Regions from separate parts of the Streptomyces sp. NPDC059477 genome, predicted to be linked through region 1. Evidence: riboswitches for the same ligand, from Rfam matches in the RefSeq annotation. Region 1 holds a riboswitch; each other region holds the start of a gene.
What was found. A riboswitch is a leader RNA that binds a small molecule or an ion and turns the genes downstream of it on or off. The one in region 1 is predicted to bind cobalamin.
Positions count from the first base shown of each region.

Region 2: it holds a riboswitch for cobalamin, as region 1 does, so the genes downstream of both, metE (5-methyltetrahydropteroyltriglutamate--homocysteine S-methyltransferase) here and ACFXAZ_RS16905 (energy-coupling factor ABC transporter permease) in region 1, are expected to answer to the same signal.
Region 3: it holds a riboswitch for cobalamin, as region 1 does, so the genes downstream of both, ACFXAZ_RS26240 (DUF4430 domain-containing protein) here and ACFXAZ_RS16905 (energy-coupling factor ABC transporter permease) in region 1, are expected to answer to the same signal.

Region 1 is NZ_JBHYUG010000028.1:73,146-80,193, reverse strand. Features, by position in the region: gene ACFXAZ_RS16935 (LLM class F420-dependent oxidoreductase) at 1-823, opposite strand, end outside; gene ACFXAZ_RS16930 (DUF6099 family protein) at 959-1,432, opposite strand; gene ACFXAZ_RS16925 (nucleotide pyrophosphohydrolase) at 1,702-2,001, opposite strand; gene ACFXAZ_RS16920 (AAA family ATPase) at 2,091-3,239, opposite strand; gene ACFXAZ_RS16915 (cell division protein SepF) at 3,368-3,802, opposite strand; gene ACFXAZ_RS16910 (DUF4142 domain-containing protein) at 4,030-4,797, shown strand; cobalamin riboswitch at 4,945-5,129, shown strand; gene ACFXAZ_RS16905 (energy-coupling factor ABC transporter permease) at 5,159-5,869, shown strand; gene ACFXAZ_RS16900 (energy-coupling factor ABC transporter substrate-binding protein) at 5,866-6,243, shown strand; gene cbiQ (cobalt ECF transporter T component CbiQ) at 6,250-6,993, shown strand; gene ACFXAZ_RS16890 (energy-coupling factor ABC transporter ATP-binding protein) at 6,995-7,048, shown strand, end outside.
Region 2 is NZ_JBHYUG010000052.1:31,021-38,068, reverse strand. Features, by position in the region: gene metE (5-methyltetrahydropteroyltriglutamate--homocysteine S-methyltransferase) at 1-1,855, opposite strand, end outside; cobalamin riboswitch at 2,035-2,221, opposite strand; gene ACFXAZ_RS24555 (cupin domain-containing protein) at 2,314-2,865, opposite strand; gene ACFXAZ_RS24550 (hypothetical protein) at 2,939-3,091, opposite strand; partial or broken gene ACFXAZ_RS24545 (type III polyketide synthase) at 3,391-4,434, opposite strand; gene ACFXAZ_RS24540 (NmrA family NAD(P)-binding protein) at 4,782-5,603, shown strand; gene ACFXAZ_RS24535 (cytochrome P450) at 6,152-7,048, shown strand, end outside.
Region 3 is NZ_JBHYUG010000059.1:22,017-29,064, reverse strand. Features, by position in the region: gene ACFXAZ_RS26270 (hypothetical protein) at 54-788, opposite strand; gene ACFXAZ_RS26265 (dual specificity protein phosphatase family protein) at 1,005-1,436, opposite strand; gene ACFXAZ_RS26260 (nuclease-related domain-containing protein) at 1,613-2,413, shown strand; gene ligD (non-homologous end-joining DNA ligase) at 2,614-3,492, opposite strand; gene ACFXAZ_RS26250 (Ku protein) at 3,548-4,624, shown strand; gene ACFXAZ_RS26245 (hypothetical protein) at 4,700-4,969, opposite strand; cobalamin riboswitch at 5,135-5,275, shown strand; gene ACFXAZ_RS26240 (DUF4430 domain-containing protein) at 5,401-5,916, shown strand; gene ACFXAZ_RS26235 (hypothetical protein) at 5,929-7,048, opposite strand, start outside.

The DNA.
Region 1 (7,048 bases):
CGTAGCGGCCGATCTTCTCGACCACCTCGGCCGGGGAACCGGCCAGGCCGTTGGTCTTCAGCTCGTCGACCTCGCGGCCGATGACGGCGGCGCGGCGGGCGACTTCCTGGTCGTCCTTGCCGACGCAGACGATGAGAGCGTTGGAGTAGACGAGGTCGTCACCCTTGCGGCCGGCCTCCTCGGCGGCGGCGCGCACCCGGCCGAACTGGCGCTCGCTGTCCTCGATGGAGGCGAAGGGCATGTTGAACTCGTCGGCGTAGCGGGCGGCCAGGCGGGGGGTGCGGGTGGCGCCGTGGCCGCCGATCAGCACGGGGACCTTCGCCTGGGCGGGCTTGGGCAGTGCGGGTGAGTTCTTGAGCTGGTAGTAGGTGCCGTCGAAGTCGAAGGTGTCGCCGACGGGGGTCTCCCACAGGCCGGTGACGATGGCGAGCTGCTCCTCCAGACGGCCGAACTTCTCCTTCGGGAAGGGGATGCCGTACGCCTGGTGCTCGTCCTCGAACCAGCCCGCGCCGAGCCCCAGCTCGATGCGGCCCCCGGACATCTGGTCCACCTGCGCGACCTGGATGGCGAGGACGCCGGGCAGCCGGAAGGTGCCGGCGGTCATGAGGGTGCCGAGGCGGATGCGCCGGGTCTCGCGGGCGAGACCGGCCAGGGTGATCCAGGCGTCGGTGGGTCCGGGCAGACCGTCGACGGAGCCCATCTTGACGAAGTGGTCCGACCGGAAGAATGCGTCGAACCCGAGGTCCTCGGTGGCCTTGGCGACGGTGAGGAGCGTGTCGTACGTGGCGCCCTGCTGGGGCTCGGTGAAGATGCGCAGATCCATGGCCTCCATCCTGCCCCCTGGCCCCCCGCCGGATCGCGCCGGTCCACCCCTGCGGGGCGCTCCTCGGTCGGGTGAACTTCGTCCATCCCTTGGCGGGGCGTGCGCGTCGGGGAGGCGGCCGGGGACGGCCGGGGCCTACCCCGCCTCCCGTTCGGGTAACGCCGCCGCCTCCCGGTCCGCCAGTTTGCGGAGCAGCTCGCGGACTCGGTCGCGGGACTCGTCCGCCGCGTCGATGGCCTCCATGCACTGCCAGTACGTCCCCTCGTCGGCCGCCGAGCAGGCCACGCCGACGAGGGCGATGCCCACCTCGCCGAGGAGTCCGCAGAGGTAGGTCAGGGCCTGCCGGGTGTCGCCCAGCTCGGTCAGCTGGGCCGCGCGCAACTCACCGGGGGCGAGGTGCGGTTCGTCCAGGACTCCACAGCCCCGGCCCGCCAGCTCGGTCAGGCCGAGCGCCTCGCCGCGCAGCTCCGGTGGGCCGAACACCGCGAGTCTGCTGCCGATCGCCTGTGCCAGGCACTGGGCCTGCCACACCTCCCGCAATGTGTCGGTCATGGCATCGCTCGCCGCCAGCGCACGCCTGCTCGTCACGATGAGCCGCACCGCGTCCATGGGCCGCCCCCGTCTGTCAAGACGCGCGCTGGTCCGCGCGTCCGCCCGAACTCCGTTGTCCACTACCCAGAGTGAGGGTCCGTGAGACGAAAAGCTAGAGGAAGGCGGAAATCTGCGGACAACGATTCGGATTCGGGCCCCGATTTGACTACACAGAGTGAAAATGGATTGGTTCGGTCCCCGAGTTGTCCTGACTCGTCCGTGATGCCGCCCCGTCACTCGGAGCACAGAAGATCACAGACACCGGCCGACCGGGCGCCCCCGGTGCTTCAAGGCGCCGGGAATCTCTGTTCGTTACGGTCGATCTTGGCGTCCAGCGCGGCGAGCGGGTCGACGCCGAGCACCTCGCACAGCTGGAGCAGATACGCCAGCACATCGGCGACCTCGTCCCGCACCCGGTGCGCGGCCCCGGGGTCGTCCATCACCCGCGCCGACTGCTCGGGCGTCAGCCACTGGAAGATCTCGACCAGTTCGGACGCCTCCACGCTCAGCGCGGCGACCAGATTCTTGGGGGTGTGGTACGGCTGCCAGTCGCGGGCCGCGGCGAAGTCGGCGAGACGGCGTTGCAGGGCCGGTACGTCGAGTCGCCGTCCACCACCGCCGGATTCCCCGCTCCCGGATGCGCCGCTCGCTGATTGACCGCTCACTGATTCATCACTCACGGATCAAGGTGTACCACCGTCACCCCGGGCGTTCCCCGGGCCCAGTCGGCGTCGCTCACCGCCGCGACGCACCGGAAGTGACCGGGCCCGGCCGCGTCGGTGGCGAGCCGCAGCAGCTCGGCGCGCTGACGTGCGTCCAGGCCCCGGTCGAGGCCGTCGGCGAGCACCGTCAGGGACCGCAGCGCCGGAGGCACCTCACCGGGCGGGCCGACCTCCAGCACGCCGGGGCCGGTGAGCAGCACCAGGGCGAGCGCGAGATACCGCAACTCGCCGTCGCCGAGCCGGGCCAGCTCCGTACGCAGTCCGGCGCCACGGTCGAGCAGGGCGCGGACCGTGCCCGGCGCGCACGGTTCGGCGTACACGTCCCGCACCGGGCCCCGGCAGCCGGAACGGACGGCCGCGACGAAGCGGGCGTGGCGGCCCCCGCAATCCTCCTCCTCGCGGAGGCGCCACAGCACCCCGGCGAGGTTGTCGCAGCCGCCGCGCAGCCGGGCGGCGCCGACGGGCACCGGGTCGCGCATCCGGGCGGGGCGGGGATCGACCGGGAAGACGGACCGCAGGGCCACCACCAGTTGTTCGGCGGCGGCCAGCACCCGGCGCTGTCCCTCGGTCCGCCCCGCCACCCGCAGCGGCAGCAACGGCGTGCCGAGCCGGTCGTCGGGCAGCGGGGCGCGGGTCACCTGGGCGGATCCGGCGGTGTGCCACGCCGCCTGCACCGCCCGGCGGCCGGGGTCGCGCAGCGCGGTCTCCAGCAGCACCACCCCGTCGGCGGAGAGCCGTTCGCCCACGATCCGCAGATCGGGCTCGGCCTGTACGGCGACGTCCAGCCGTACCCGCCCCCGGGGCCCGTCGGCCGTGCAGCCGATACGGAATCCCCGGCGCCGCTGGGCATCGGGCCGGGCCCGCTCGGGAACGCACGCGCCCGGGTCGGCGAACACCTCCCCCAGCTCCGCTCCCCCGGCGAGCCGCGCCAGCGCCTCGTACGCCCGCAGCGCGCTGCTCTTCCCGCTCCCGCTGGGCCCCGCGAACAAGGTCACCGGCCCCAGCGGGAAGACACCCCGCAGATGGCCGGCGAACGCCGACAGACGCAACTCGGTGAGATACGGACGCGCCCCGCCGGGACGCCCCTCGACGGACCTGGGCATGCCGGTGAACGTATGACGGTCGTACTCGGCTGAACCGTTTCGGCGCCGCGTTCTTCCTACGAACGGGCGAAGCGTGACGTGACGTGACGTGACGTGACGTGGCGTGGCGTCCGGCCGGGACCCGGCCCTCAGGCGCCCGGCCCGCCCACCCCCGCCATCAGGCCCTGCACCTCCGTGCCCGGCGGGGTCAGCAGGAAGACATTGCGGTCCACCCGGTGCATCCCGCTGGCCAGGCCGAAGACCACGCCCGTACTGAAGTCGAGGACCCGCTTGGCGACATCGCCCTCGGCGCCGGTGAGGTCGAGGAGGACCGGGATGCCGGCCATGAGGGTCTCGGCGACCTCGCGGGCGTCGGCGAAGATATTGACCCGCAGGACGACGAAGCGGCGGCGCGCCTCGGTCTCCGCGTCCGGCCGGGCCCGGTGGTCCACGGCGGACGGCCAGGCGTCACGTCCCCTCAGGGGTACGACCTGAGCGAGCCCTTCCCACTGTTCATCGGTGACGTCGCGACTGTTCACCGGCTCCCCCCGATCTGCCTCGTTCTCATCTCCTGCACCAGCCATTCTTACGGCAAGTCACCCGTTCGGCCGAACAGCGACACGGTGTGCGACCGGCTCGGACAGATGTGTGACGTACTGCACAGGTCCGCCGGGGAAAATTCTCCCGCCCCGGTGACGGATCCGGGACGGGCGTCCGTATCTCCTGTCGTACAAGTCGTGCGCGTCGTACGTGCCCTGTAGGTCGAACGTGTCGTACCCGCCGCACGTGCCCGTTCGTGTCAGGAGGCCGCATGCCCATCTCCCGCACCAAGGTGGGGAGCGTCTTCGTCTTCGGTGCCATGGGTCTTACCCTCACCGCGCTCGCCTATCCGGCCATGCTGGGGGTCGAGAACACGGCCGGTGACCAGAACCGGATCATCGCCAACACCCAGTGGGGGCCGCTGACCGAGGCGGACCGTGACTTCGTGGTGAAGGTGCGGGCCGCCGGGCTCTGGGAGTACCCGCTGGGCGAGCTGGCGATGGAGCGGGGCACGACACCGGAGATGAAGGAGGCGGGCAAGCATCTGATCGTCGGACACGCCGGGCTGGACGAGCTGTGCCACGAGATCGCGCCGGATCTCGACATCACGCTGCCGAACCAGGCGAGCCCCCAGCAGCAGCAGTTCGTGGCCACGGTCGCCGCCGAGCAGGGCAGGTCCTTCGACTCCACGGCCGTGCAGATCATGCGGGTCACCCACGGTCAGATCTTCCCCGTGGTCGCCAAGACCCGCGCCAACACCCGCAACACGCTGGTACGGCAGCTGGCCGACCTCGCCAACGACACCGTGCTGGACCACATCACCGTGCTGGAGAAGACCGGGCTGGTCAACCATGACCAGGTCAACTTCCAGCAGACCACCCCGCCCAAGCTCCCCAAGGACCAGCTGACCCCGCCGCCCCCGCAGCCCGGCGCCCCGGTCGTGGTCCTCGCCCCGCGCCCCGACCTGGGGGTCAACACCGCCTCCCCCGCGCCCAGTCCGTCGGCGACGGCGAGAGCGCAGGACGGACAGGTGGGGTAGGCGGGGTGGGTGGGGTGGGTGGGACAGGGGGCTGGGACAGGTGGGATAGCCCACACCCGTCCGGCTCCGGTCCAGGCCCCGCCCGGCGACGCCGGCTCCGGCCGCTGCGCCCGGTCCGTCCCTGCTTGTCATGGCCCGATCCGCGCACTACTGTCGCCACGCCTTGGTGAACGGGAAATCCGGTGTGATGCCGGTGCGGCCCTCGCCACTGTGATCGGGAAGTCCGGCTCCGGCCCTCACGGGCAGCCACTGGATCGTTGTGATCCGGGAAGGCGGGGCATGGGCGGTGGTACCCGTCAGCCAGGAGACCGGCCAAGGCGCGTCGTCCATCCACGAGGTGCTGGAGAGGGTCTGCTGAGCCATGCACATAGCCGAGGGTTTTCTGCCCCCGGCCCACGCGATCGCCTGGTCTGTCGCGTCGGCGCCGTTCGTCGTCCACGGAGTCCGTTCACTCACCCGTGAGGTCAGGGAGCATCCCGAGAGCACCTTGCTGCTCGGGGCCTCCGGGGCCTTCACGTTCGTCCTGTCCGCGCTGAAACTGCCCTCGGTCACCGGGAGCTGCTCCCACCCGACCGGCACCGGTCTCGGCGCCATTCTGTTCCGGCCGCCGATCATGGCGGTGCTGGGCACCATCACCCTGCTGTTCCAGGCACTGCTGCTGGCCCACGGCGGGCTGACCACGCTCGGCGCCAATGTCTTCTCCATGGCGATCGTCGGGCCCTGGGCCGGCTACGCCGTCTACAAGCTGCTGCGCCGCTACGACGTGCCGCTGATGGTCGCCGTGTTCTTCGGCGCTTTCGTCGCCGACCTGTCCACGTACTGCGTGACCAGTGTGCAGCTCGCGCTGGCCTTCCCCGACCCGGGCAGCGGATTCGTGGGCGCGCTCGGCAAGTTCGGCGCCATCTTCGCCGTCACCCAGATCCCCCTCGCGGTGAGCGAGGGTCTGCTCACGGTGCTGGTGATGCGGCTGCTGGTGCAGTCCAGCAAGGGCGAGCTGACCCGGCTCGGCGTGCTGCTGACCCGCAAGGGCGAGCAGCACCGCAAGGGCGAGCAGGAGGCGGTGGCCAAGTGAAGCGCGCTACGCGGATCAATGCGCTGCTGCTGCTCGCGGTGGCCGCCCTCGCGGTACTGCCGCTGGCCCTCGGGCTCGGCGACCACAAGGAGGAGCCGTTCGCCGGGGCCGACGCCGAGGCGGAGACGGCGATCACCGAGATCCGGCCGGATTACGAGCCCTGGTTCTCGCCGCTGTACGAACCGCCGTCCGGGGAGATCGAGTCGGCCCTGTTCGCCTTGCAGGCGGCGATCGGCGCGGGCGTGCTCGCCTACTACTTCGGACTGCGACGCGGACGACGGCAGGGCGAGGAGCGGGCGGCGGCGGCCCGGGAGGGCGGCGGGGGCACCGAGGGCGCCGAGGGCGGCGGCGGTGCGGCCGTCTCCCGGGGCTGAGCCCGCGTGCTGCCGATCGACGCGGCGGCGCACAGCAGTCGCTGGCGCCGCCGTCATCCCGTGGACAAGGCCGTGCTCGGGCTCGGTCTGACCGTGCTGGCGATCTCCCTGCCGCCCTGGCCGGGGGCCGCGCTGGTGCTGGCGGCGGCCCTCACGGTGCTGCTGGGCCCGGCCGGGGTGCCCGGCCGCAAGCTGTGGCGGGCCTACCGGGTGCCGCTGGGCTTCTGTGTGACCGGCGCGCTGCCGCTGCTGGTGCGGGTCGGCGGACCCGGCGGGTTCGTCGGGCTCGCGGACGGCGGGCCGGTGCGCGCCGGGGAACTGCTGCTGCGGACGTCGGCCGCCTCGCTCGGGGTGCTGCTGTTCGCGTTCACCACCCCCATGTCCGATCTGCTGCCCCGGCTGGTGCGGGCCGGGGTGCCCGCGCCCGTGGTGGACGTGGCGCTGGTGACGTACCGGATGAGTTTTCTGCTGCTGGACTCGGTGCGGCGGATCCGGGACGCGCAGGGGGCGCGGCTCGGGCACACCACGCGGGCCGCGCGGTGGCGCTCGCTGGCCGGGCTGGGCGCGACCGCGTTCGTGCGGGCCTTCGACCGGGCCGCGCGGCTCCAGGCCGGGCTCGCCGGGCGCGGCTACGACGGCACCCTGCGGGTGCTGGTCCCCGAGGCCCGGGTGTCCGCCCGTTTCGTGGCGGGCAGCGTGGCGCTGCTGGTCGCGCTGGGCGCCCTGACCCTCGTACTGAAAGGCCGCTGAGATGAGTGATGTCCCTCTGGTCGCCCTGCGGGGCGTCTCCTTCGGGTACGAGGAC
Region 2 (7,048 bases), on a different contig from region 1:
GCAGCGCGGGTTCGTCGACCTGGATGACGGACGTGCCGGCCGCCTCCAGGTCGGCCACCTCGTCGCGCAGGGCCAGCGCCACCTGCCGGGCGGTCTCGCCGAGCGGCTGGTCGTCCCGTACGAAGGACCAGGCCAGCATGGTGACCGGGCCGGTCAGCATGCCCTTGACCGGGCGGTGGGTGAGGGACTGGGCGTACGTCGTCCAGCGCACGGTCATCGGCCGCGGGCGGGAGATGTCCCCGGCCAGGATCGGCGGGCGGACGTACCGGGTGCCGTAGGACTGGACCCAGCCGTGCTGGGTGGCGAGGTAGCCGGTGAGCTGCTCGGCGAAGTACTGGACCATGTCGTTGCGTTCGGGCTCGCCGTGCACCAGGACGTCCAGGCCGGTCTTCTCCTGGAAGGCGATCACCTCCTGGATCTCGGCCCTGATGCGCTCCTCGTAGCCCGCCGTGTCGATCCGGCCCGCCCGCAGTTCGGCGCGGGCGGTGCGCAGTTCGGCGGTCTGCGGGAACGAGCCGATCGTCGTGGTCGGCAGCAGGGGCAGGCCCAGATGGGCGCGCTGTGCGGCGGCGCGCTCGGGGTACGGCTGGGAGCGGCGGGCGTCGGTGTCCGTGACGGCGGCGGCGCGGGCGCGCACCGCCGGGTCGCGGGTGATCGGCGAGCCCGCACGGGAGGCCAGATCGGCCCGGTTGGCGGCCAGTTGTGCGGCGATGGCGTCCGTGCCCCGGGTCAGGCCCTCGGCGAGGGTGACGATCTCCGCCGTCTTCTGCCGCGCGAACGCGAGCCAGCGCCGTACCTGCGGCTCGATGTCCCGCTCCAAGGCTGTGTCGAGCGGCACATGCAGGAGGGAGCAGGACGCGGCCACGTCCACCCGGTCGGCGAGACCGAGCAGCGTGCCCAGGGTGGAAAGGGACGCCGTCAGGTCGTTGACCCAGATGTTGCGGCCATTGACCACACCGGCCACCAGCCGCTTGCCCGGCAGCCCGCCGACCGCGGCGAGTGCGTCGAGGTTGGCGGCGGCGGACTCCGTGAAGTCCAGGGCGAGCCCGTCCACCGGCGCCTTCGCCAGCACCGGCAGCGCCTCGCCGAGCCGGTCGAAGTACGACGCCACCAGCAGCTTCGGCCGGTCGGTGAGCGCGCCGAGATCCCGGTAGGCGCGGGCGGCGGCGTTCAGCTCGGCCGGGGTGCGGTCCGCCACCAGAGCGGGCTCGTCCAGCTGCGCCCACTCGGCGCCCGCCGCGCGCAGCTCGGCGAGGACCTGCGCGTACACCGGGAGCAGCCGGTCCAACAGGGTCAGCGGGTCGAAGTCGGCGGCCACGCCCGGCGCGGGCTTGGCGAGCAGGAGGTAGGTGACCGGGCCCACCAGCACCGGACGGGCGGCCAGACCGAGGGCGAGGGCTTCCGTCAGCTCGGCGACCTGCTTGCCGGAGTCGGCGGTGAAGACGGTGTCCGGGCCCAGCTCGGGGACCAGATAGTGATAGTTCGTGTCGAACCACTTCGTCATCTCCAGCGGCGCCACGTCCTGCGTGCCGCGCGCCATCGCGAAGTACCCGTCCAGGGCGTCGGCGGCCACCGCCTCCCGGTGCCGGGCCGGGATCGCGCCGACCATCACGGTCGTGTCGAGCACATGGTCGTAGTAACTGAAGTCACCGGTGGGGACCTCGGCGATGCCGGCGTCCGCCAGCCGACGCCAGTTGTCACCGCGCAGCCCGGCGGCGGTGGCACGCAGTTCGTCGGCGCCGACCCGGCCCTTCCAGTAGCCCTCGATGGCCTTCTTCAGTTCCCGGCGCGGTCCCTGACGGGGGTAGCCGTACACGGTCGCCCGTGCTGCCGCGGCTGCGGACTTGGTGGTCACGGAGATCTCCTTCGCGAGATGAATCCCTGAGATCCCGGAGACGGGACGAGGACGCGAAGGGTGACGGACCCGGCGGGACCCGACCTCGCGCGCTACGGCACGGTCATCCGCCTGGTACGTACGCCGACCCGCCCACGAGGTCACCGGGAGTCCGCGCACGGAGGTCCGCGCGCGGGCAGTGGCAGGTCTTCGGACTCACGGGCACGTCCTGACGACGTCAGGTCACCTACTGGCCGTCGCTTCCCAGGCCCGTCCGGGCCCAGTGCGTATGACGGCGGTCGTTCCCGCTCACCGCTGCGGGGCAGTCCCGGATTCCCACCGGGTTCCCTCTTACGACGCATCCCGCCTGGCGGACGGGGCGAACCAGCTGCACAGGCCACCCTAACCGCTCGGTGCGCCGGGGAACACCCGTGCCGTGCCCGGGGGAGCGGACACGGCACGGGAGCGGGTGCCCGCGCTCAGTGCGCCTCGCGCGTCCTCCCCTCCGGTTCCCCGGGGCCCTCGGGCGGCTCGTAGCGCAGCGGGGTCAGCTGGTGGACGTCGTAGCGCAGCCGCAGTGCGGCGATCGCCGAGTCATCGACCTCTCCGTCCGTGGCGAGGATCTCCAGCAGTTCCTCGAAGTACCGTTCGTGGGCCGGGGGCGGGGCGGCCTGGAACAGCACCCTGGCCGGTGTGCGGCCGGTGTTGGCGAAGGCGTGCGGGCAGCCCGGTGGCACGAACAGCAGGGTGCCGGGCCCCGCCCGGACGGCCCGCTCACCGGCGGCCGACTCCCACTCCCGCCAGTGGTCCGGGGACCGTACGAGCGGCTCGAAGGCCAGTACCTCCAGCTCGCCCTCGATGACGTAGAACAACTCCTCGCTGTGGGTGTGGGTATGGGCGCCGACATCGAACCCGGGCGGCACGACGACCTCGAAGGTGGAGGCCGCCCGGGAGTGCTCGCCGGTCACCTTGAAGGTCACCTCCTGGGCGGCGACCGTCACGGTCCGGCCCCGGCCGGGCGGCAGCAACAGCGGCCCGGGAACCGTGTGCGCCGCCGTCGTCGCCCTCCGCTCGCCGGGGCGTCGGCGGGGGCCCGGGTCCCGCTCACCAGGTCACCGGCAGGGACTCGGGCCTGCGGCTCCGGGCGACCGGCTTGTCGTGCGGCGGCCGGGCGGGCAGCGGATCGAAGTCCGGGCCGGTCGGATCCGGTACCGCCCGGAAACGCGTCGACCGGTCCGCGAGCGCGGCCGTGGTCATGACCGGCCCTCCGTGGACACCGAGGCGGTGCCCGTCGCGGGCGCCGGGGCCTGCGCGCGGACCCGCACCGCGGCGACCGGGACCACCCGCTCGGGCACCTCCGGCGGGGAACCGGCGGGAGCCGGGGCGGTGGCGCCCACGGCGTGGGCGGCCTCGACCGGCACGGCGGCGGTGGTGGCGGCGGCTGCCGCCCGCGCGGCGGCGGTGGCGGCGGTCCGCGCGGCGGCCTCGATGACGACCGCGGTGTCCGCCGTGACGCCCGACCCGGCGCCCGTCTCCGCTGTGCCCTCGGGGCCGTCCGTGGTCCAGCGGCCCATCGAGATCTCGGCGGTGATGCCCGGCCCGAACCCGGCGATCATCCCCGACGCCCCCGGCGCGCAGCCGCCCTCCTCGAACAGCCGGCGCAGCGCGTCCAGGACGACCGCGCTCGCGATGTTCCCGTACTCGGCCAGCGTGGCCCGGCTGAAGCGGAACATCTCCGGCGGCACCGCGAGATAGTGACTCAGGTCGTCCAGGATGCGCGGCCCGCCCGCGTGGATCAGATAGAAGTTCTGCGCGCTGGCGTCCCGCCGGTGCCGGGCGGCCAGCGCGGACAGTGCCGGGGCGAGCTGCTCCATGGTGCCCGGGACCCGCCGATCGAGCTGGAAGTGGAAGCCCGTGGGCCGCACCCGGTAGGCGATCCAGTCCTCGCTGTCCGGCACCAGATACGAGCCGTTCACCTCCAGCTCGATGCCGGTGCCGCCCGAGCCGCGGACCACGGCGGCGGCCACCGCGTCGCCGAACAGTCCATTGGACAGCATGTTGCCCACCGTCAGATCGGTGGGCTGGTAGCACAGGGAGCAGAACTCGCAGGCCACGATGAGGGCGTTGGAGCCGGGGTGCGCCTGGCAGAAGTCGTGCGCCCGGTTGATGGCGGCGCCGCCCGCCGCGCAGCCGAGCTGGGCGATGGGGATCTGCCGGCAGTCGTACCGGAACCCCAGTGTGTTGATCATCCAGGCCGTCATCGAGGGCATCATGAAGCCCGTGCACGACACGTAGATGATCAGATCGATGTCGCGCGGTCCGAGCCCGGCGTGCTTGAGGGCCCGCTCGACCACCTCGGGGACGCGGGCCTTCGCCTCGGCCTCGTACGTCGCGTTGCGGGCCTCCAGGCCCGGATGCCTGAGCGTGCGCTCCAGTGGCTGCACGATGTGGCGTTTCTGGACCCCGGTGTTGCCGATCAGCCGTAGCGCGAGCGGTAGTTGCTCGTGCCCGGCGTACAAGGAGCGGGCCAGACCCAAGGTCTGTTCATGAGTGATCGTGTACTCGGGTACCGCTACCGCGGGGCGGCACAGTACAGGCATGGTTTCCCCCTTCAGAGATGATCCGCTACAGAGATCCGTCTCGGCAGAGCGGTGCTTGCCCGGCATGTCCTCGGAACATGCGACAAGCACACTAAACGCACCCGATAGCATGAGATGGGTGTGGGAGTGGGCATGAAGGGGCGTGAATCAACGCGCCGGGCCGGGGCGCACGCCCGGCGTACGGCGGCGGACGGCGGCGGACCCGGGTGGATGGAGCGGATGCCCTGGACGTCGTGGCTCCGTAACTCCATGGAGGTCGTGACTCCCGCAGACGCGGACAGAAGGTGACCGCAACGGTTCCTAACGTGGCGCGTGGCCACAGCGCAGTCAACCGAAGGAGCCCCTCCATGACCGTTCTCGTCACCGGCGCCACCGGGAACGTCGGCCGTCCGCTCGTCGCCCGGTTGCTGGCCACCGGGCACCGGGTGCGGGCGCTGACCCGGAACCCCGCGACCGCCGCGCTGCCCGAGGGGGCGGAGCCGGTCGCCGGGAACCTCGCCGTCACCGGGAGTCTCCCGGCGGTGTTCGAAGGTGTCACCGCCGCCCATCTGATCAGCTTCGGTGACGACTACGCCCCGCTGGACAATGCCCGCGAGATCGTGGCCGCGGCCGTCACCGCCGGGGTGCGCAAGGTGACCGTCCTCAAGGGCGGCACCGAGCGGACCGCGCTGGACGAGGCGCTCGCGGCCGGTGCGCTGGAGGTCACCTCCCTCGCCCCGGTGGAGTTCATGTCCAACGCCCTGGAGTGGGCCGACGCGGTGCGCGAGGAGGGCGTGGTCCGTGAGGGCTTCGCCGGGATGCCCAGTTCGATGGTGCACGAGGCCGACATCGCGGCCGTCGCCGCCGCCGTGCTGACCGGCGACGGGCACGACGGCCGCGAGTACTGGCTGACCGGGCCCGAGGCGCTGACCGCGCCCGAGCGGGTCGCCGTCATCGCCGAGGTGCTCGGACGGGACGTACGGTTCGTGGAGCTGAGCCCGGACGAGATGGTCGCCCGCTGGCGCGCGCAGGGCTTCGGGGACGACGACATCGGCTTCTTCCTGGCCATGCGCACCGACCCGCCCCTCGCGGGCCGCACGGTCCTGCCCACGGTCGCCGAGGTCACCGGCCGCCCCGCCAGGACCTTCGCCCAGTGGGTACGGGAGCACGCGGCGGCCTTCGGCGGCTGACCGCCCGCCGCTCGCCCCGTGCCGGAACAGGGGGGACGGGTGTCCTTCGTTCGGCCCCCGGCCCCCGGGATCGTCGCGTCGTCGATCTCGATGACGGTGATCCGGCCGCCCGGAACCAGTACCGCCGGGCCTCCCGGACCGCCTTTCCGGCGCTGTTCTCGGTCAGATGCTCCAGGTCCCCATCATCCACACATGGTCGAAGGAAGCGTCGGCGAAAGGCAGATGTCCGGCGTGGGCGATGTGAAGACCGGCGGACAGCCCCTGGGCTTCGAGAACCGGTCGGCGGCCCGTCGGTATGCCGCTCTCCGACTGCACGCGCGTGGACCCGCGAGACGCTTCCGGGTTCCGGCCCGCCCGTCGAGGGGCGCCCGCACGGGAACTCGTACATGAATGCGCACTTCCGGTTTCCGAAAAGAGTCCCTTTCCGGACCGAACCGGCCGAGGCGACCGCTGCGCCGCAGTGCCGATGGGCAGAGTCACTCCCAGTCGTTCCGGTCCGTCCGCCACGCCGGTCCCGCCCGGGGCCGGCCAACGACCCAGGGAGCCTCATGCAACAGCACTCTCCCCTCGTCCTGGACCCCCACGGCACCGGCTGGCAGGCGGAGTACCGCACGCTCCGCGCCGCCGGGTCCGCCACCCGCGTCGACGTCCTCGGTGTGACCGCGTGGGCGGTCGCCGATCCCGCCCTGCTCAAGCACCTGCTCACCAGCCCCGATGTCTCCAAGGACGGCCGGGCGCACTGGCCGCGCTACGAACAGACGGCCGCCACCTGGCCGCTGGCCCTGTGGATAGCGGTGAAGAACATGTTCACCGCGTACGGCGGTGACCACCGAAGGCTCCGCCGGATGGTCGCCCCCGCGTTCAGTCACCGCCGGATAGCGGAACTCGCCCCCATCGTCGCGCGCATGGTCACCGCACTGATCGACGACCTGGCGGCCGGGAGCGACGCCGATGGAACCGACAGTTGCGGGGACGGGCGGATCGACCTGCGGGAACGGCTGGCCTACCCCCTCCCCATCACCGTGCTCAGCCATCTCCTGGGCGTGCCGGACGCGGAGACGCTGCACTTCCGCAAGGTGGTCGACGGCATCTTCGACACCACCCTCACCCAGGAGCAGGCCGCCGCCAACAACGAGCGGCTCTTCGCGCTCGCCGCCGGTCTCGTCACCGCCAAACGCGGTGCGCCGGGCGACGACATGACCTCGCTGCTCATCTCGACCCGCGACGAGGAGACCGACAGCGCCTTCACCGACCTGGAGCTGCGCGACACCCTCATCCTGATGATCAGCGCGGGGTACGAGACGACGGTCAACGTCATCGACGAGGCCATCGTCTCGATGCTCACCCACCCCGGCGAACTCGACCGGGTCCGAAGCGGCGAGGCGGGCTGGGCGGACGTGGTGGAGGAGACCCTGAGGCTCACCCCGGCCCTGCGGATACTGCCC
Region 3 (7,048 bases), on a different contig from region 1:
GATGAACAGCGCCGCCTTCGCCCCGAGGGTGCCGGCCCACTGGGGGAGCCGGATCACCGGGGGCTCGCAGTCGGGGTGGCGCTTCTGGCGGGCGTGGGGCTGACCCCCGTACGGACCATCTCGTCGTGGGTGAGGAGCATCGCCCGCTGCTCGGCGTCCCAGGTCCACTGCAAGCGGTAGTCGTAGCCGGGCACGTCCGACGGCAGCCGCATGATCAGCGCCCGCTCGGCCAGCTCCGCCGAGCTGAAGGCGTCGTCCCAGGACATCACCCGCACCACCTGGTGATCCTCGACGGTGTAGATCCGCACGGCGGTCAGCGCACCGGGCAGCAGCCGGAAGCCGAGGGTCAGCTCCGGTCGCCCGTCGCCGGTCAGATCGCGGTAGTAGGGCGTGAGCACGGGGCACTGGGCCCGGTCGGCGTCCGTCGCGCAGTCCGGCATCCGGGCGGCGGTCTCCCCGTACGGCGCCCCGGTGGCCGTGTAGTCCTCCGGGTGGGCGGCGATTTCCGCGCGGATCAGCGCCGCCGGGTCGACCTCGCGCAGATCGTCGCCGGGCGGGACGACGCCCCGCACGACCTCGCGGTCGGCCTCGTCCAGCGGGAACGCCGGGGCGGTGGCCGGGGTCAGCTCCGGCCACAGCCGCTCGGGACTGCTGGCGGTCGGCGCGGCGCCCGCGGCCCGCAGCTCACCCGCGTCACCACAGGCGGTCGCCGCCAGCAGCAGGGCGAGGGCGGCGACGGCGGGCCGGACGCCACGACGGGCGGCACGCGCCGGACGGCTCGGGGGCACGGCACTCCTGGGCGACGGGGGTGGGGGCGGGGGGCGGGGGCGGGTGTGACGGGCGGGGGAGACGGGCGGGGTGGGGGACCGGGGCAGCGTTCGATGCCCGGTACACCCTATTCGCAGGGAAGTCCCTTTTTGCGCACCGCCCGGGCGGGACGACGCCCCGCACCCCGACCACTCGGCTACCCGGCCACTCAGCTACCCGGCCACTTGGCCACTTGGCTACTCGGTCAGTTCCTCCAGCAGCCGTACGGTCGTCAGCCCCGTCCGCAGATACTCCACGAACAGATCGTTGTGCAGCGCCCAGGGTGAGCGGCGGGCGCGGATCAGCCGGATCGCCTGGTCCGCGGAGTGCCCCCGGTGCATCAGGGCCTGCGCCACCACCAGCCCCGAGCGGTTGTAGCCGTGGAAGCAGCGCACCAGGACCGTACGCCCCGCGTCCAGCGCGTCGCCCGTGGCCTGCGCCAGCCGGATCACCCCCGCGAGCTGGGTGCCGTCCAGCGGCCCGTCCGGTATGGGCCACACCTGGTGCTCGACCCCGGGATCGGGCCCGTGCCCCGGTTGTCGCAGCAGTGTCTGTACGAGATCGAACTCACCTCGGGCCACGACGGACCGCCGCTGCCCCGAACGCCCCTGGAACTCGTGCCCGCCCATCCACAGGCCGGGCAGGATCTCGTCCCACGGGTTCTCGGGTGCGGGTACGTCCCGTTCCTTCCCCCGGCTCTGCACAGGAGCCTCCCCACCAAGTCGACCCAACTCCTCTCAAAGGTAGCCGGGTTCTTGCCCCTGGAGCACCCCGCCTGTTCCCATGGGTCGGGGGGTGATGATGCATGAGAGGACTGCGCGTCGTACCGAGCCGGCGCCATGGCCAGGAGCGGCTCTACGTCTGTCTCCCGGACGGCCGGCACGTCGCCTGGTACGACAGGGAGGCGGCCCGGGTCCATCTGCTGAGCGGGGACCATGAGGACGATGTCCTGGCGGCCCTCGGTCCCTTCCTGACCGGCACGGTCGCGGTCGGCCCGCCCCCGGTGCCGACCCCGCTCGACCTGGCCCGGCTCGCCCTCCACCCCGACGACGACCTCGCCCCCAACCGCCCCGGCGAGGCCCTGCTCATCGCCCTGGACCGGGACCCGGCCCCGCCCCGGCTGCGCGCCGACCCGCGCCGCCGCGCCCTGGAGGCGGAGCAGACGGTGGGGGAGGCGCTGGACGGGCTCGACGGCGCGGGCTGGCACACCCTGCACTCGGTGCCGCTGCCCGGCGGCGACCGGGTCCACCACCTCGCGATCGGCCCGGCGGGACTGTTCGCCGTCCATACCCTGTACGCCCGTAAGCAGCGGGTGCGGGTCGCCGACGCGATGGTGATGCTGGGGCGGCGCGAGCCCCGGCCCCTGCTGCGCCGGGCCCGCGCGGACGCCGACCGCGCGTCCTACGCCCTCACGGCCGAGGTGCACGCCGTACTGGCGGTGGTGGGCGCGTCCCGGCTGGACGTCCTCGCCCTCCCGCGAGGCGTCCGTGTGCTGACGGACGTGACCCTGGGTGACCTGTCCCGCCAGGGCGGAGTCCTCAAACCGGCGGACGTGGAGGCCCTCCACGCGATGGCCCGCGACCGGAGGGCCTGGGGGCGGGTGTGAGGGGGGCGGCCCTTCGTCTGCGGCTGGGAGGTGGCTGGTCGCGCAGTTCCCCGCGCCCCTGGGCCGAGGGACCGGGCGTCGCTGCAGGGCAGTGGGGCCCGCTGGAACCTCCGATCACCGCAACGCCATCAGGGGCGGGGGAACTGCGCGAGCACCCACACACCACCCGCACCCCGCCGACAACCGCTGCCCCCACCCCCTCACGGCAAACCCGATCCACCAGCCCCCCAGAGCCCCGCCATCAGATCCCCGAACCCCCGAACCCGATCCACCACATCCCCCGCCCGAAACTCCAACTCCGCCGCCACCCCACACCCCTCCACCTCCCCCCACGTGACCGGCGCGGACACCATCTCCTCCCCCCGCGCCCGCAGGGTGTACGGCGTGGCGGTCGTCTTCCGCGCGGCGTTCTGACTCCAGTCGACGAACACCTTCCCGCCCCGCAGGCTCCGCGTCATCCGATGCACGACCAGCCGGGGCAGGGCCCGCTCCGCCTCCAGGGCGAGCCCTTTCGCGTACTCCGACACCTCCCCGGACCCGGCCCCCCGCACGGCGGCGAGCAGATGCAGCCCCTTGGCCCCCGAGGTCTTCGCATACGCCTCGATCCCATCCACCCCCAACCGCTCCCGCAGCCACAGCGCCACCTCGCAGCACTCCACGACGGTCGCGGGCGCCCCCGGATCGAGATCGAGGACAAGCCGGTCGGCGACGTCCGGGGCCTGGACGACCCACTGGGGCGTATGGAACTCGGTGACCAGATTGGCCGCCCAGATCAGCGACGGCAGATCCTGGACGACGACCATCCGGGCCGGCCCCTCGGCGCGCGGCACCTCGGCGGTGGTGACCCACTCGGGCGTACCCGGCGGCACATTCTTGGTGAAGAACACCTGACCGCCGGGCCCGTCGGGATACCGCAGGAAGGACACCGGCCGGTCGCGCAGATGCGGCAGCAGTACGTCGGCGATGGTCGCGTAGTAGTGCAGCAGCTCGCCCTTGGTGAACCCGGTCGCCGGATAGAGCACCTTCTCCAGATTGCTCAGCGCGAGCCGCCGCCCCGCCACCTCGGTGATAGGCGTCATACGATGAGAATCACACGAAATCAACCATATTCGCCTATTTTACGGGCCTCGAAAGGTGCTGATCGTGCGATCCATATGGAACGGAGCCATCTCCTTCGGCCTGGTCAGCATCCCGATCAAGCTGGTGAACGCGACCGAGAGCCACTCCATCTCCTTCCGCCAGATCCATGTGGAGGACGGCGGCCGGATCCGCTACCGCAAGTTCTGCGACCTGGAGGACCGCGAGGTCAGCCAGGCCGAGATCGGCAAGGGTTACGAGGACGCGGACGGCACGGTCATCCCCATCACGGACGAGGACCTGGCGCAGCTGCCCATCCCCACGGCGAAGACGATCGAGATCGTCGCGTTCGTGCCGGCCGACCGGATCGACCCGCTCCAGATGGGCACCGCCTACTACCTGGCCGCGAGCGGCACCCCCGCGGCCAAGCCGTACACCCTGCTCCGCGAGGCGCTCAAGCGCAGCAACAAGGTCGCCATCGCCAAGTTCGCGCTGCGTGGCCGGGAGCGCCTGGGGATGCTCCGGGTGCTGGACGACGTCATCGCCATGCACGGCCTGCTCTGGCCCGACGAGGTACGCGCCCCCGAGGGCGTGGCCCCCGACGCCTCCGTCACGGTCCGCGACAAGGAACTGGACCTGGCGGACGCCCTGATGGCCACCCTCGGCGAGGTCGACCTGGACGATCTGCACGACGAGTACCGCGAGGCCGTGGAGGAGGTCATCGCCGCGAAGGTGGCCGGCGAGGCCCCCCCTTCCCTCCCCGAGCCCGCCTCCGGCGGCAAGGTCCTGGACCTCATGGCGGCCCTGGAGAGCAGCGTCCGCGCGGCGAAGGAATCCCGCGGCGAGGAACCACGGCCCGGCGAGGAGGCCGAGGTCCGCACCCTGCCCGCCCGCAGGACACCCCGCGCGGCCCCCAAGGAGACGGGCGCGAAGAAGTCGACGTCCACGACGGCAAAAACGCCCGCGACCGGGAAAACGGCCGCGAAGAAGACCGCGTCCACAGCGAAGAAGACCGCGAAGCCCACCACCGCGAAGTCCACGGCCAAGAAGCCGACGGCGAAATCCACCACCAAGAAACCCACGACGAAGCCGACCCCGACCAAGAAGACCACGGCCCGCAAACGCAGCGCGTGAGGTGCTCCAGAGAGCGCGGGGCGCGCCCCGCCCTCATCTCGTCATCGAGCAGCGATCAAGCGCTCGGGATAGTGATCAAGCGCTCGGGATATCCGGCTTCGCCGCGATGAGCATGTTCCTCGGAATGACCACGAGCCGTTCGTCCGTCCCCACCGAGACCCCTGGCGGCAGCTTCTCGCCCAGGGATTCCGTGAGGTCCCGGCCCACGACGGCGATGTCCCCGTTCGCCAGCTCCCAGATGTCGGGGCAATCGGGATTGTCGGTCGTGATCCCCAATTCCTGCGGAGACTTCCCCAGTCGCCGCTTGAACGTCGTGGCCGGATCGGCTTCCCATGGCCTGGTCATGAGTACCCGCCCCCTCGATTGGGTCAGAGACATGACACGGTAGCAGCCGGTGTAGGGACCGGCTCGGCGCAGATGACCGAGAAAGGTCGCTCACGCGGCGGGACCGGGTGGGCCGAGCCGAAGGTGCTGGACATGATGGCCGAGTCCGGGGCGAGGGACGCCAACACGCCCTAGAATCCAAAGGCTTGTCACAACTGAACAGGTGCGCGACTGGGGAAAGCCGGTGGGAATCCGGCGCTGACCTGCAACCGTGTGCGGTCCTTGGGGCCGTGAGTCGGGGAACCCGGCGTGTGCCGTGCGTACCGCTTCCCTGTCATGGTCTACAGCGCGAAGCCGAGAGGGCCGTCCCGCCCGGTTCCGGTGAACCGGTGGCGTGGGTGCGTTCTTCGGTGACGGGCGTGGACCGCCGTACCGCACCGAAAGGCCCGGTCATGCCGCGCACAGCCGTCTCTCGTACTCTCGCCGCCGCTGCCGTCCTTGGGCTCGCCCTCGTTTCCGGCCCGGCCGTCGCCCATGCCGACACCGGAGCGTCGGCCAGGACCACCGCCCCGGCCGTGAACACGAACGCCCCGATCAAGGTCACCCTCACCGTGCAGGGGCCGGACGGGGTGCTGTTCAACGGGAAGGTGAGGACCAAGGGGCACGACGTGACCACCGTGAGCGGTGGTACCCACAGATGCGACGGGACCAACGGCGGGGTCAATCCCACCGCCGTCCCGACGCCCACCGCCGCTCTCGACGATGCCGCCCGCAAGCGTCACTTCACCTGGGACGGCACCTGGTACGCGTCGTTCGACGACTACTCCGTCGACACCATCAAGAACGTCAGCGGGGGCGGGGTCGCCTACTGGAACATCTCCGTCAACGGTGTCCCCACCCCCGTCGGTGGCTGCCAGTTCAAGCTGAACGCCGGGGATCAGGTGGCGTTCACCTGGACGGCGTTCTGAGCCTCTGGCCTTTCACGCTCCCCAGCGCACGGCGATCGTGTCACCCACGTTCACCGTGCTCTGGCGGGTGGCGGCGGTGAAGGGGGCGCCGTCGACGCTCACCTTCCAGGTGTTCGTGCCGCTGTTGGCCTTGCCGTTCAGGGCGGTGATCGTGCCGGTGCCGGAGGCCGGGGTGAGGGCGGTCACGCAGCCTGACGGGGTGGCCCCGGTGATCGCCGCGTCCAGCACCGCGCCCAGCGTGGTCGTACCTCCCGTGGGGGTCACCGGCACCGAGCAGACCTTCAGGCCCCCGGCGCCGTCGTCCACCGTCAGGGGCAGACTCGTCGCCGTACCGGAGGTGAACGTGCTCTGGCCCACCCACTGCGGGGCGCCGGACGTCACCGGGACCGGCGGGGGAGAGGTGAAGCCGCCGCCCGCCACCGCGCGCAGGCCGTCGATCGACGCGTAGGCGGCGGGGGCGGTGTCGGTCGGCAGGTACTTGAAGCCGCCGCCCGGGTTGAACTGCTGGGCGATGAGGAAGTCCACCGGTGTCCGGCCCAGGGAGGTCAGGAAGTCACCGGTCTGCGGGTTGATGCCGCAGGCGTTCAGGCCCGACACCGCCCAGCCGTTGGAGTCGGTGTTCGCCCCGAACATGGCGTTGAAGGCACCGCTGTTCGCCACCAGCTTGCTCTTCAGGAACGCCTTGGCCTGCGTGATGTCCGGGTCCGTGTTCGGGACGCCGGACACGCACAGCGCCGCCATCGCCGCGCCGGTCATGTCGATGTCGCCGGCCGCCGCGAGCTGGGTCGGGTTGCCCTCGGCCTTGCCGTAGTTCCAGCCGCCGTCATTGTGCTGGTTGGCCCGGATACGGGTGATCAGGGAGTCGCGGAGGGACTGGGGGACGCGGACCTGGCCGGACTGGGTCTTCGCGCCGTTCAGGGCCAGCGCCGCGAACACCGTGCCGTTGAAGTTGGCCGACGGGCCGAAGTAACCCGGCTCCGCCGTCTGCCAGTAGCGGTAGATGTCCGCGATCAGGTTGCGGGACGCGGAGACCCTCGCCGGGTCGATGCCCGCCGCGTAGGCGTTGAGGGTCGCGCGCTCGTAGTCGGTGACGACCGGGGTGGCGGACGGCCAGGTGCTGGTGGAGAGGAGG